DNA from 2 places in the Halomonas sp. DP5Y7-2 genome. Region 1 is predicted to be linked to the other one. Evidence: riboswitches for the same ligand, from Rfam matches in the RefSeq annotation. Region 1 holds a riboswitch; the other holds the start of a gene.

What was found. Region 1 has a riboswitch for thiamine pyrophosphate ahead of KUW18_RS00020 (sodium:solute symporter family protein). Riboswitches for the same ligand answer to the same signal wherever they lie in the genome.
Region 2: linked by a shared signal. The riboswitch ahead of thiC (phosphomethylpyrimidine synthase ThiC) and the one ahead of KUW18_RS00020 (sodium:solute symporter family protein) in region 1 are both predicted to bind thiamine pyrophosphate.

Annotation. Positions count from the first base shown of each region.
Region 1 covers NZ_JAHVHY010000001.1:27-6,288, forward strand. The annotation lists partial or broken gene KUW18_RS00005 (hypothetical protein) at 1-203, shown strand, start outside; gene KUW18_RS00010 (diguanylate cyclase) at 591-2,270, opposite strand; gene KUW18_RS00015 (hypothetical protein) at 2,425-3,273, shown strand; TPP riboswitch at 3,346-3,509, shown strand; gene KUW18_RS00020 (sodium:solute symporter family protein) at 3,588-5,033, shown strand; gene KUW18_RS00025 (LLM class flavin-dependent oxidoreductase) at 5,297-6,262, opposite strand, start outside.
Region 2 covers NZ_JAHVHY010000001.1:120,831-127,092, forward strand. The annotation lists gene KUW18_RS00540 (glucan biosynthesis protein) at 1-607, shown strand, start outside; gene mdoH (glucans biosynthesis glucosyltransferase MdoH) at 604-2,526, shown strand; TPP riboswitch at 2,697-2,848, shown strand; gene tenA (thiaminase II) at 2,926-3,594, shown strand; TPP riboswitch at 3,676-3,810, shown strand; gene thiC (phosphomethylpyrimidine synthase ThiC) at 3,905-5,857, shown strand; gene KUW18_RS00560 (acetate/propionate family kinase) at 6,163-6,262, shown strand, end outside.

The DNA.
Region 1 (6,262 bases):
GCTTTGCTCAGCGCCCTGCGAGGAAGGCGTATTCTACAGAATCGAAGCGTTTCGTCAAGCGCTTTCTTTTGCGTCCTGCAAGCGATGCTTGCAGACTTCAAAAGAGAGCGAAGCGTGCCTCAGCGCATCCTTTGATGCCCTGCCGGCGACTCCGATCAAGTGGCGAGCATTTTACCGATTTTTCGTTGCTCGTCAAGCAGTGATCTTTCCGAGAAGCTTCAAAAAGCCTTTTCAAATCAACTACTTTTACCACTCTTTACCGCCTGTGACGTTTGCTCGTCGCCGGCAGCGGATGCGTACTTTACGGATCTCGAGGCAGCTTGGCAATAGCCTGGATCAAAAAAACTCATCAGCGCATGACGGCTCTGTTATGTCCTCGCCATAACGTTCGCGGAAACCCACCTTTAGTCGCCGTCATTGCCACATCCATACACCGTCGCAAGGCATCGGCACGCAAAAGGCCCTGGCATCGCCAAGGCCTTCACGCCACTACACCTGGCAAGAGACCTGGCAAGACACCTTGCAGGGAACGAGCACTAGCGCGCCGAAAGCGAAGACCATCAAAAGACCAGCAAAAGACCAGCCTCTGTTTAGGCCATGTGACGCTTACCACATACCCGGTTGCGTCCGGCGTGTTTTGCGGCGTACAGCTCTTGATCCACGCGCTCAAATAGCGACGTAAACGTCTCCCCCTTGGTGTAAGCACCGACGCCCATGCTGATGGTGATGTTCAACTGCTGACCGTCTGCAAGTTCGATCTGGCTCTGGCTGATGGCCTGACATACACGCTGCGCCGCGCTCATGGCCTCCTCCAATGCGGCATGACGCATGACGATAACGAACTCCTCGCCTCCGGTACGGGCCACCAGGTCACCATCACGCAGACACTGCTCAACGGCCTGACCGAGCCACACCAAGACCTGGTCTCCTACCACATGCCCATAGTGGTCATTCACTTGCTTGAAGAAGTCGATGTCCAGCACAGCCAGGGCAAAGCCCGTCCCCCGTGAAGTGCTCTCCTCTATAAGTTCGTCGACATAGCGATCGAGCTGCGCCCGATTGGGCAATCCCGTGAGCGGGTCACGCAATGCCTGATCTTCCAGCTCGTCGCGCTCCCTCTTGATTCGCGCTACGTCCAGTTCGTTGGTAATCACTCGCTCTACTGCACCGGTCAGCAGACGCACCAGCTCAATATCAACCTCTGAAAAGGGCTGGCGACGAGGTCTAGCGCTGGAAAAATTAAGCGTTCCCCAGACGGAGCCCTCTATCCAAATGGGCGCACCAATATAGGTTTCCAACTGAAACGCCTGGTAACAGGGGTGCCCGCTAACACGCTCATCACACCTGGCATGATGGGTAGCAAAGACGTCACACGCATCAAGGGTAAGACGGCAATACGTATCTCCCAGAGGAAAGGTATCCCCAGGACCTACCGGCGCCCCATCACTGGCCGCCCAGCGCACGCTGTACTGCTCACCCACCACCTCGCTGACCAACGCGATGTCCAGGCCCAGGTAAACAAGCGCATCTCGCAGCAGCATATCGACGATCTCGGACGTCTCGATATCCGTGCGGTTAACGCCGGTGTGCACATCCCGTAGCAGCTGGATCATCGATCGGTATTCAGAGACGTCCTGAATGATGGCGTAGAAGCCCGCGACACCGTCATCCACGATATCCGGCAAGTAGTTCACCTTGAAAAATGCTCTCCTGCCGTCCTGCAATACCAGTGCATCCTCGTAGCTGACCTCTACCCCCGCCAGGGCACGCGCGAAGCGCGGCTGAATCTTCGCATAGGAGGAGGCGTCGAGAACCGATGCCACCGGCTGACCTGCCAATTCAGACGACGTAAGGCCAATGAAGTCCTGATATGCCTGATTGTTGAAGCGAAAGCACAGGTCTCGATCCACGTAGGCCACCATGACAGGAAGATGATCCGCTAGCCGAGCCACCACACCATGATCAGGTCGTTGCTGCATCGGCAGACGCAGCACCATGCTGCCATCAGGCAGCATCACGTAAGCCGAGCTACGGCTTTGCCCCCTTCCCTGCTCGTCCCACTGCCTGCCCGCACCCGCCATGGCTTCTGCAAGCCTGGCGGAGTGCCCCTGCAGCTCCGACAACGAACGTCCGACAACCTCATCGCGAGATCCTCCCAACACCGACGCACAATCGCCGGCCACGTCTAGCACCACCGCCGCTGGCGACACCCTGACGAGTACCGTCCCGGCAAGCGTCAATGCTTCTCGCACCCAGGCATACTGGTCCATGCTGGCTCTCCTGGTCGTTCCCCTGACGTGATAGGACGCACAAGCATCCTTCTGGCCTGCTCATGAATTTGGCTGTTTGTATGGTTGAATGCATCAGAATTTTCCACGCTGCGTGGACAGTACGTTCGCTCACGGTGCTCAAGAGGCGAATGCCATGTATTACCAAAACTTGATGGCGATCGAGCGAGCTCTCTCGCTCACGTACCAAGGACGTGCCGCCTGGCTGGAGACTCAACTGGGCAGCGCTTACGGTCTTGTGGATTACCGTATGCAGACCACTCAAGCGGAGCCGGTTGACGAGGACGGCAACGCCTACCGACTACCGCATCCGTTTAAGGACCTGCGCCAGCACGCCGACGTCCATCACTCCCCCCTGACGACAGTCCATGTCAGCCAGGGTCGCGACCACGTCGCGGAACTACTGCTGCCGGACAGCCCGACACAGACCCATCTGGAAGTCCTGCACGCGACGCTGCTCGGACAACCTGCGCTGGTTCGCCTTATCAACTTGAATGGCTCCCCCGCCCGACTGAGGCGCGTCGAGCAACATGAGCCACTGGTACAGCAATGCGATCAGCTGCTTGCGCTGCTGATCCAACCTGCGCTGCGCCTGGTAATGGCTGGGCCGATCAGGGACGTGCATCGCATTGGCCTGCATGCCCATCAGAGGGGATTTGAAGTCATCTGGTGCAGAGGCCAGCCAGGCACTGCGCTTGCCGAAGACACTGTCTCACCAGACACTCCCACGTCAGACCTGTCCTTTCCCATGTCAGACCTGTCCTTTCCCATGGAAGTCCAGCACGCTGAAGCCGCCCACTTTCTTGCCGGCGGCGGAGGGCATCGGCGCACCCTCGTGCTGAACGCTACCTCTGATACGTCGCTGGCAGAGGTGGCGAAGAGCTCGGGTTGCTTCGACTGCAACAACAACCCCCACCCCAGGCTCTCGGAGACGACCCACTGGCTGGATCGGGCCTGCCAAGCAATGTCACTCGAGGGGCGTTAGCGGCGCGATGCTTCCGCAACGAGCGCCCTACCTTTCTGCAATTGACAGCCCCACTAGCCGGCCCTAGTCTGGACCTCTTCCTAGGGGAGCCCTACTGGCCATACAGGTCGTGACAGCGCCGCGACAGCGCTGTATCGCACCAAGGCCATAGTACGGGGCTGAGATTCCGCATTGCGCGGTAACCCTTTGAACCTGATCCGGGTCATGCCGGCGAAGGGAAGGATGGTTGCCGCACTCCCTCTTTCTTCCTGCCCGCCGTCCGTCCCGATGTCCACTGGTCCCTGCGGACAACGATAAGAAAGAGGTTTCTCTCGATGATGCTCGACCCTCTCTGGACGGCGCTGTGGCTGCTGCTGTGCGCTGCCATCTTTGCCATTCCAGGCCTGCTCTACGCCCGACGCCGTCGGGGCGGCCTTGATGACTACATCTCCGCACGAAACAGCCAGAACACTCGTGCCACGGTGCTGACGTTGATTGCCACCACACTGGGCACCTGGATCCTGTTTGGACCGGCCCAGGCTGCCACCTGGGGCGGTATCGCGGCGGTCATTGGCTACGCGCTCGGCTCCATGGTGCCTCGCCTGGTGATGATTCCTCTTGGTCGACGCATGCGGGAGCTGATTCCCGAAGGCCACGGCCTGACCGAGTTCGTGATCCACCGCTACGGCCGCACGATGTATGCCTTCACCCTGGCGATTATGCTGTTCTACCTGTTTATCTCTCTGGCTGCAGGGCTGACCGCCATTGCCCACATGGTGACCCTGCTGGCCCCCATCCCCCTCTGGCTAACCGCCAGCGTGGTGATGATCGCCACCCTGCTCTACACCTTTTACGGCGGTCTGCGTACCACCATCTTCACTGACAAGGTGCAGATGCTGGTGATCCTGCCACTGCTGGCTCTCTTGCTCATGTTTGGCTGGCAGGCGGCGGGTGGCGTTGCTCCGACGCTCGAGGGGCTGCGCGAGCGCGCTCCGCAACTGCTGGATATCACCGATGCTGGCGGCCTGCGCGCAGGCCTGACCTTCTTTCTCGCGGTGATGCTGACGGGTCTGTTCTACCAAGGAACCTGGCAGAGGATCTATGCGGCCCGGGATACTCGCGTGCTCAGGCGTGGCTTCTGGATCGCGGGACTCTTCAACTTCCCGGTCATCGTGCTCATGGGTCTGTTCGGTCTGGCGTTCATCGGCCTAGGACTTGAGGGAGACGGCTCCGTCGCTCTGTTCAGCGTATTGTTGTCCGACGTGCCTCTGTGGTTTGCCTTGGCCCTGATTCCTCTTGGCCTTGCGCTGGTAATGAGTAGCGCCGACACAACGATCAATGCCACCTCCAGCATTATCGCCGTCGACATGCACAGGCTGCTGCCCCAGGCCAGTGAGGCGGCCTTGATGAGAATGGCGCGCTGGCTCATCGTCGTCGCTGCAGTACCAGTGACGTGGGTCGCTGCGCAGGGCTACAGCGTCCTCTACCTGTTCCTGCTGGCAGACCTGCTGTGCTCTGCCGCAGCCTTTCCGGTGTTTTTCGGCCTGTTCAACCGCCGCTATCACGGTCGCAATGCAGTGATCAGTACCGCAGCAGGTCTGCTGGCCGGACTGTGGATGTTCCCCTCGCCTAACGGTGGCACCGCGACATTACTGGAATCCTTCCTGCTGGCTGCCTTTGTTCCGGTGCTCGTATCTCTCGTCCTGATGAAGCTGATGCCATCCCGGGAGAGCTACGACTTTGACCGAATGAGCGGCCTGGTGAGACGCTTCCAGAACTAAGGAAACGCTGAATAAATGTTTCGAGCGATGACAGGTCGGTAGCTGCCGGAGCGGAAAGACCGGAGTTTACATGCGGTTAAATGAGGATCTTGAGCACCGCCAGCAGCCGAGATATCGAGCGCAGTAATTTATGCAGTGTTTCCCTAAGGCAATCAAACCGACGCCACTTAACCGAAACCATAACGGCGGGGCTAGCTCCCCCGCTGTTATGGCGGCTGTGGCTATAGAGGCTGTCGTATCAGCAGCGTGAGCAAGACGCCCGCTCAGCAGCTGGGGCGTGACAATCCAAGATGATCGCGCAGCGTCTTGCCCACGTATTCCCGGCGGAAGAGCCCACGTCGCTGCAATTCCGGCACGACCTGCTCGATAAAGTCCTCGATGCCGTGAGGCAGTGAGGGTGGCATCAGGTTAAAGCCGTCGGCCCCACCCTGCTCAACCCAGCGCTGCATCTCATCGGCAATCCCCTCCGGCGTGCCCACCATCGTGCAGTGCCCACCTCCGGCGGCAAGCCGTCCCATTAGCTGTCTCAGGGTTGGCCGTTCACTCTCGATAATGCGCAGGATGGTGGCATAGCGTCCTTTCGGACCCGTGAAAGCCTCCAGCGGCGGCAGCGCGGGCACGGGCGCATCCAGCTCCCAGTGACTGACGTCCTGGCCGATAAACTGGCTCAACTGTCGCCGCGAGGCCTCTACCGGCAGCAGCTCGTCGAGTTCACGCTGCTTGCGTCGGGCCTCTTCCTCGGTAGACCCGACGTAGGTCACAAGCCCCGGCATGATCGCCACCCTTGGACGGCCTGCGGCTTTCACCCTCGCCTTGAGGTCAGCGCAGTAAGCCTGGGCCGATGGCAGGTCGTAGGCCACCGCGTAAATGGCTTCGGCATAGCGTGCCGCCAGGTCACGCCCCTGTGCTGATGCCCCGGCCTGAAATAGCACGGGATGGCCCTGTGGCGAGCGCGGCACCGTCAAGGGGCCATCGACCAGAAAATGCTCGCCGCGGTGATGAATCGGTTGCACTTGAGCAGCATCCGCATAATCGCCGTGGCGATCTCGCAGCAGCGCGCCATCGCTCCAGGAGTCCCACAGCGCCAGCACGGTATTGGCAAACTCTTCCGCTCTAGCGTAGCGCTGCGCGTGGCCCGGCATGCCTTCCAGACCATGATTGCGCGCCTCGCTATCGAACATTGACGTCACCAGATTCCACCCAAGCCGACCGCCCGAGATATGGTCCAG
Region 2 (6,262 bases), 120 kb from region 1:
TACCTCTCCCAGGGGCTTCGGCCTGGTCCAGCGTCCGCGCCACTTCGATGCCTATCTGGACATGGAAGCCCGCTACGAGCGCCGCCCAAGTCAGTGGGTACAGCCCGCTGGCGACTGGGGAGAAGGCCACGTGGAATTGATCGAAATTCCGACCGACAGCGAGGCCCACGACAATATCACGGCCTACTGGGTCCCCTCCTCGCCCCTCAAGGCGGGAGAGTCACGCACCTATCGGTATCAGACCTGGACCTTCGCTGACACCCCCATGGAGGAACCCCTGGCGCGGGTCGTCAGGTCACGCCAGGGCTGGGGTGGCATTCCCGGTCAGAGCAATCCCCCCGACGAACAGCTCAGGCAGTTCATCATCGACTTCCGCGGCGGCGAGCTCGAGGGTCTCGATGCGAGCCAGCCGGTCAGCGTGCACCTGACCACGTCCAGTGGCGAAACGACGGAAGCCAAGGTGACAGCACTGCCCGATGGAGACACCTGGCGGGCCAGCTTCAAGCTGCTGCCTGATGGCGATACGCCGGCAGACCTGCGCCTGACCTTGATGCTGCGCGACCAGCGCCTGAGCGAAACCTGGAACAGCATCTGGAGTCCCCGATGAACGAGCATACCCCGGAAGTCCCCTGGCCCCGATGGCGCAGAACGCTGGTCGGCATGGCCATTGCCGCCACCACCGCGCTGGGTGTCTGGACCATGTTCAAGATCCTGTATGTCGAGGGCATCACTCCCCTGGAAATGGCCATCCTGGGACTGTTTGCGATTACCTTCGGTTGGATCACCATGGCCTTCTGGAGCGCCGTGATCGGGTTTGTGCTTCACCTCACTGGGCGTGACCCCTTGAGCCTCAAGCGGCGTGGCGCCGGGGCGATGAGGCCCGCCGGCTCTCGCTCTCGCACCGCCTTGGTCATGCCGATCCACAACGAGGACGTGGCCCGGGTAGCGGCTGGGCTCGAGACGACCTGCATGGACCTTGGCGAGCTGCCGGAGGGCATCGACGTCGAGGCCTTCGTGCTCAGCGATAGCACCGACGACGCCGTCGTGGCGGAAGAAAAGGCCGCCATGGCAGCGCTGCAGCAGCGACTCGAGGGCCACTGCCGGCTGCACTATCGCCACCGGGACAGCAACGCAGGGCGCAAGGCAGGCAACTTGAGCGACTTCTGCACCCGCTGGGGCAGCCACTACGACTATATGCTGGTGGTCGACGCCGACAGCCTGATGAGCGGGACCACGGTGGTCGAGCTCATCGACGAGATGATGGCCAATCCTCGGCTGGGGCTACTGCAGACGGTGCCCATTCCCGTGCGCCAGCAAAGTCTGTTCGGGCGCTGCAATCAATTCGCTGCCGCGCTCTACTCGCCCATGCTGGCGGCAGGGCTGAGCTTCTGGCACGCCACCGCAGCCAACTATTTTGGCCACAATGCCATCATTCGGGTGGACGCGTTCACCGACGCCTGTGGCCTTCCCGAGCTCCCCGGCAAGCCGCCCCTGGGTGGCGATATCCTCAGTCATGACTTTGTCGAGGCAGCGCTGTTGCGCCGGGCCGGCTGGCAGGTGCGCATGCGCACCGACCTGGGCGGCAGCTATGAGGAAATGCCCAGCCACATTCTCGACTATGCCAAGCGTGATCGACGTTGGGTACAGGGCAACCTGCAGCATCTGCGCCTGCTGAATGGCCATGGCCTGCATGTGCTGAGCCGTCTGCACTTCTTCTTCGGCGCGCTGGCCTACCTGTCGTCGCTGGTGTGGCTGGCGATCCTGGTCATCAGTACCATCGATGCGCTGATCAGGGCGCTCGTTCCCACGAACTTCTTCACCGCCAGCTCGCAGTTGTTCCCTGACTGGCCCATCGCTCCGCCCAACCTGATCATTCCCTTGTTGATCGGCACCTTGGGCATGCTGCTGATGCCCAAGGTGCTGGGACTGATACTTGGTCTCATGCGGGATCCAGAGGGCTACGGGGGACGCCCAAAACTGGTCTTGAGCATGCTGGTGGAGACCCTGTTCGCCATGCTGATCGCACCGCTGATGATGGTCTTCCACAGCCGTTTCGTGATCCAGGTGCTGACCGGTCGTACCGTTGCCTGGGACCCGCTATCCCGAGAGGGGCGGGCACTGCCCTGGCGGGAAGCCTTCCGCCATACCTGGCTGTGGTCGCTGATTGGTGCGGTGTGGGCTCTTGTCACCTGGGCCTACACTCCGAGCTTCTTTCTCTGGCTGACGCCCGTCTGGCTCGGCCTGGTGCTGGCGGCTCCGCTGGTGCGCTGGAGCTCCAGCCTGACCATCGGCCGCCGCCTGGCCCGCGCCGGGCTTCTGCTGGTACCCAGTGAGACACGCCCCCCCAGGGTCGTCGCCGATCTACACATCGAGAGTCAGCTACCCTCGTCGGGCGCGCCAACCGCTCCCCCCAGCGAGCGTCCCCGAGACATGCCTGTGCAGTCCTTCCGGCGCCCCCATCAATCGGCTGAGGTGCACAGCGACCCTGGCCACCCGATCGACACCCCCACGCCAGATCGTCGCTGATCCATCATCAGCCATCATCAGCGTCGTTGCAGGACGCCGCGGCCATGCCCCTCATGGCCGCGGCGTCATCATTAGATAGTCTCTCTCGACAACCTCCCTTGACGCCCCCTTCCGATGCTATCCGAAAGTGGTGTCTGGCAAAGCCGCAAGGGCGTGCTAGACTGCGGTCGACTCGCTTGACGGGGTGCCGGTCAATCCGGCTGAGATGGTGCAGGGCCAGCGTGGTGTAGCAGCCCGACAGCACCGATCCCGTGGAACCTGATCCGGGTGCGGTGTGGACTCACACCTTGAACCGGCGTAGGGAATCAGGCGGTGGCACGCCTTCCCTGCGGGGGCCTGCCCTTCCTCCCCGCCGTCCTTCTCTGCCCCGCCCACCGGATCCACTATGCCGGAGCTATCATGGGCTACTGCTTCAACGATCTGATCGCTGCCTGCCGCGACGACTGGCGGCGCTATACCGAGCACGACTTCGTTCGTGCACTTGGGCGCGGCGACCTGAATGACGCCAGCTTTCGCCACTATCTGAAGCAGGACTACCTGTTTCTCCTGCAGTTTTCACGCGCCTACGCCCTTGCTGCCTACAAGAGCCAGGACCTGGAGAGCTTGCAGGGGGCCTTCAAGGGGATGCAGACGATCCTCGAGGTCGAACTGGGCCTGCATCTTGCCTACTGCCGAGAATGGGGCATTGACGACAGCGAGCTCAGCCGTCTACCGGAGGCACGTGCCACCCTGGCCTATACCCGCTACGTCCTCGACACCGGCAGTCGTGGTGATCTGCTGGACCTGCACGTCGCCCTGGCGCCCTGCATGGTCGGCTACGCCGACATCGGCCGCTGGCTGGCGGATCATCCCGAGACGCTGCGTGGTGGCGACAATCCCTACGATGCTTGGATCACCATGTACTCAAGCCCTGACTTTCAGGCCTCGGCCGTGCGCGAAAGGCACTGGCTCGACGACCAGCTCAGCCAGGTATCGAGCGCTCGTTTCGACCGGCTGGCGCGCATCTTTAGCGACGCGACCCGTCTCGAGACCGACTTCTGGCAGATGGGACTGGAGCTGAGCGACTGACCTTGACGACGCCTTTAGGCGATCGAACTGGGCGATCGACCTGGGTGATCGCGCTCGACAACACAGACAAGCTGACAACAGCAACGCTTGACGGGGTGCCGCAGCCAGCGGCTGAGATCATGCAGCGCATGAGACCCGTTGAACCTGATCTGGGGATACCCCCGATGTTACGGCATCGAGGCGAGGACCAGCGTAGGGATCAAGCGCTCACGGCCACGGCCTCGACGCCCCCCCTTCTCCCTCGCGACGTGCCATTACCACCATCAGGGCGACGCCACTTGCCCTGCACCGCCGTGAGAGGAAACCACCTATGTCACTCGACCATCCCTCGTCTCATCCGAGATCCCGCCATGACGCTCACTTCCTGGCCGAGACGGCCAGGGTCGACCAGGCCGCCGTCACTCCCCTGCCAGGCTCTCGCAAGGTCTATGTAGAGGGCTCCCGCCCCGACCTGCGGGTGCCATTTCGCGAAATCACCCTGTCGCCGACGCGCACTTCAGGCGCCGACGAAGCCAATCCACCGCTACTGGTGTACGACACCTCAGGCCCCTATACCGACCCGGCGGTACAGGTCGATCTGCGCAAGGGACTGGCCGAGTTGCGCAGGCCCTGGATTGAGGAGCGCAACGACACCGAGTGGCTCGACGGTCCCACCTCCGAGTACGGCCGCCGGCGTGCCAATGACCCACTGCTGGCACCGCTGCGCTTCGAGCTGACGCGCACACCACGTCGCGCCACCAGGACCGCCGATGGCCGCCCGGGCAACGTCACCCAATTGCATTACGCGCGGCGCGGCATCATCACACCGGAAATGGAGTTCATTGCACTTCGCGAGAATCAACGTCGACAGGCCCTTCAGGACCCTTATCGTGGCAGTGACGAGGTCGAAGCGATACTTGGCCACCAGCACCCCGGCCAGTCGTTCGGAGCCCGTTTGCCGGATGAGATCACCCCCGAGTTCGTGCGCCAGGAAGTGGCCGCCGGGCGTGCCATCATCCCGGCCAACATCAATCATCCCGAAGCCGAGCCGATGATCATCGGGCGTAACTTTCTGGTGAAAATCAACGGCAATCTAGGCAACTCTGCGGTGACGTCCTCCATCGAAGAGGAAGTGGACAAGATGACCTGGGGGATTCGCTGGGGGGCGGATACGATCATGGACCTGTCCACTGGACAGAACATCCATGAAACCCGTGAGTGGATCATCCGCAACTCACCGGTGCCGATCGGTACCGTGCCACTCTATCAGGCGCTGGAAAAGGTCAAGGGCGTGGCCGAGGACCTGACCTGGGAGGTCTTTCGCGACACCTTGATCGAGCAGGCGGAACAGGGGGTGGACTATTTCACCATCCACGCCGGTGTGCTTCTTCGCTATGTGCCGCTGACCGCAGGCCGAGTCACCGGCATCGTCTCGCGGGGAGGCTCGATCATGGCCAAGTGGTGCCTCTATCACCACCAGGAAAGCTTCCTCTACACCCACTTCGAGGAGATCTGCGAGATCTGCAAGCAGTATGACGTGGCCTTCTCGCTGGGCGATGGGCTGCGCCCGGGATCCGTGGCAGATGCCAATGACGAAGCTCAGATGGCCGAACTCAAGACCCTGGGCGAGCTGACCCACATTGCCTGGAAGCACGACGTGCAGGTGATGATAGAAGGGCCCGGCCACGTGCCCATGCACCTGATCAAGGAGAACATGGACAAGCAGCTCGAGTACTGCGACGAGGCGCCCTTCTATACCCTGGGCCCGCTGGTCACCGACATCGCTCCCGGCTATGACCACATCACCTCAGGCATCGGCGCGGCGATGATCGGCTGGTACGGCTGCGCCATGCTCTGCTACGTCACCCCCAAGGAGCACCTGGGCCTGCCCGACAAGGACGACGTCAAGACCGGGATCATCACGTACAAGATCGCCGCCCATGCGGCGGATCTGGCCAAGGGGCACCCCGGCGCTCAGCGCCGGGACAATGCGCTGTCCAAGGCACGCTTCGAGTTCCGCTGGGAGGACCAGTTCAACCTGGGCCTGGACCCGGACACGGCCCGCGCCTACCACGACGAGACGCTGCCCAAGGACGCGGCCAAGGTGGCCCACTTCTGCTCCATGTGCGGACCCAAGTTCTGCTCCATGAAGATCAGCCAGGAAGTCCGCGATTATGCCCGCGACAACGGCCTGGGCGGCGACAGCGAGGCGGTCATGGCGGGCATGGAGGCGCAGGCACAAGCCTTCCGCCAGCAAGGCGGTGCCCTGTACAAGGAAGTCTGACGCAAGCCCATCACGGCCACCTCCCCGCCCGCGGCCCCGCGGGCGGGGAGGTGGCTGCCGCAAAGCGAATGCTGCGGCGGAGATTCAGGGCCGCCGGCAGCCTTCACGCTGCACCGCACAAATTGCTACCAAAGTCTAACCTCTTTGCCCTGTCACTTGATGGTCGTCACAAGCTGTGCTGTTCCACCAGCAACTGGCCCTCCCTACCTCCCCAGGACAATTATGAGGCAGCGGCCGCGGTGCTAGATTCGCCGCCATCCCCCCCGTTTACACGCCTTAACAAGGCGTCTTTCTCTGGAGATGGCATGAAAGCCCCGATACTGGTGATCAACTGCGGCTCCTCCTCGATCAAGTTTGCGCTGGTCGATCAGACCCCTGGCGCACCTCGGATATCAGGCATTGCTG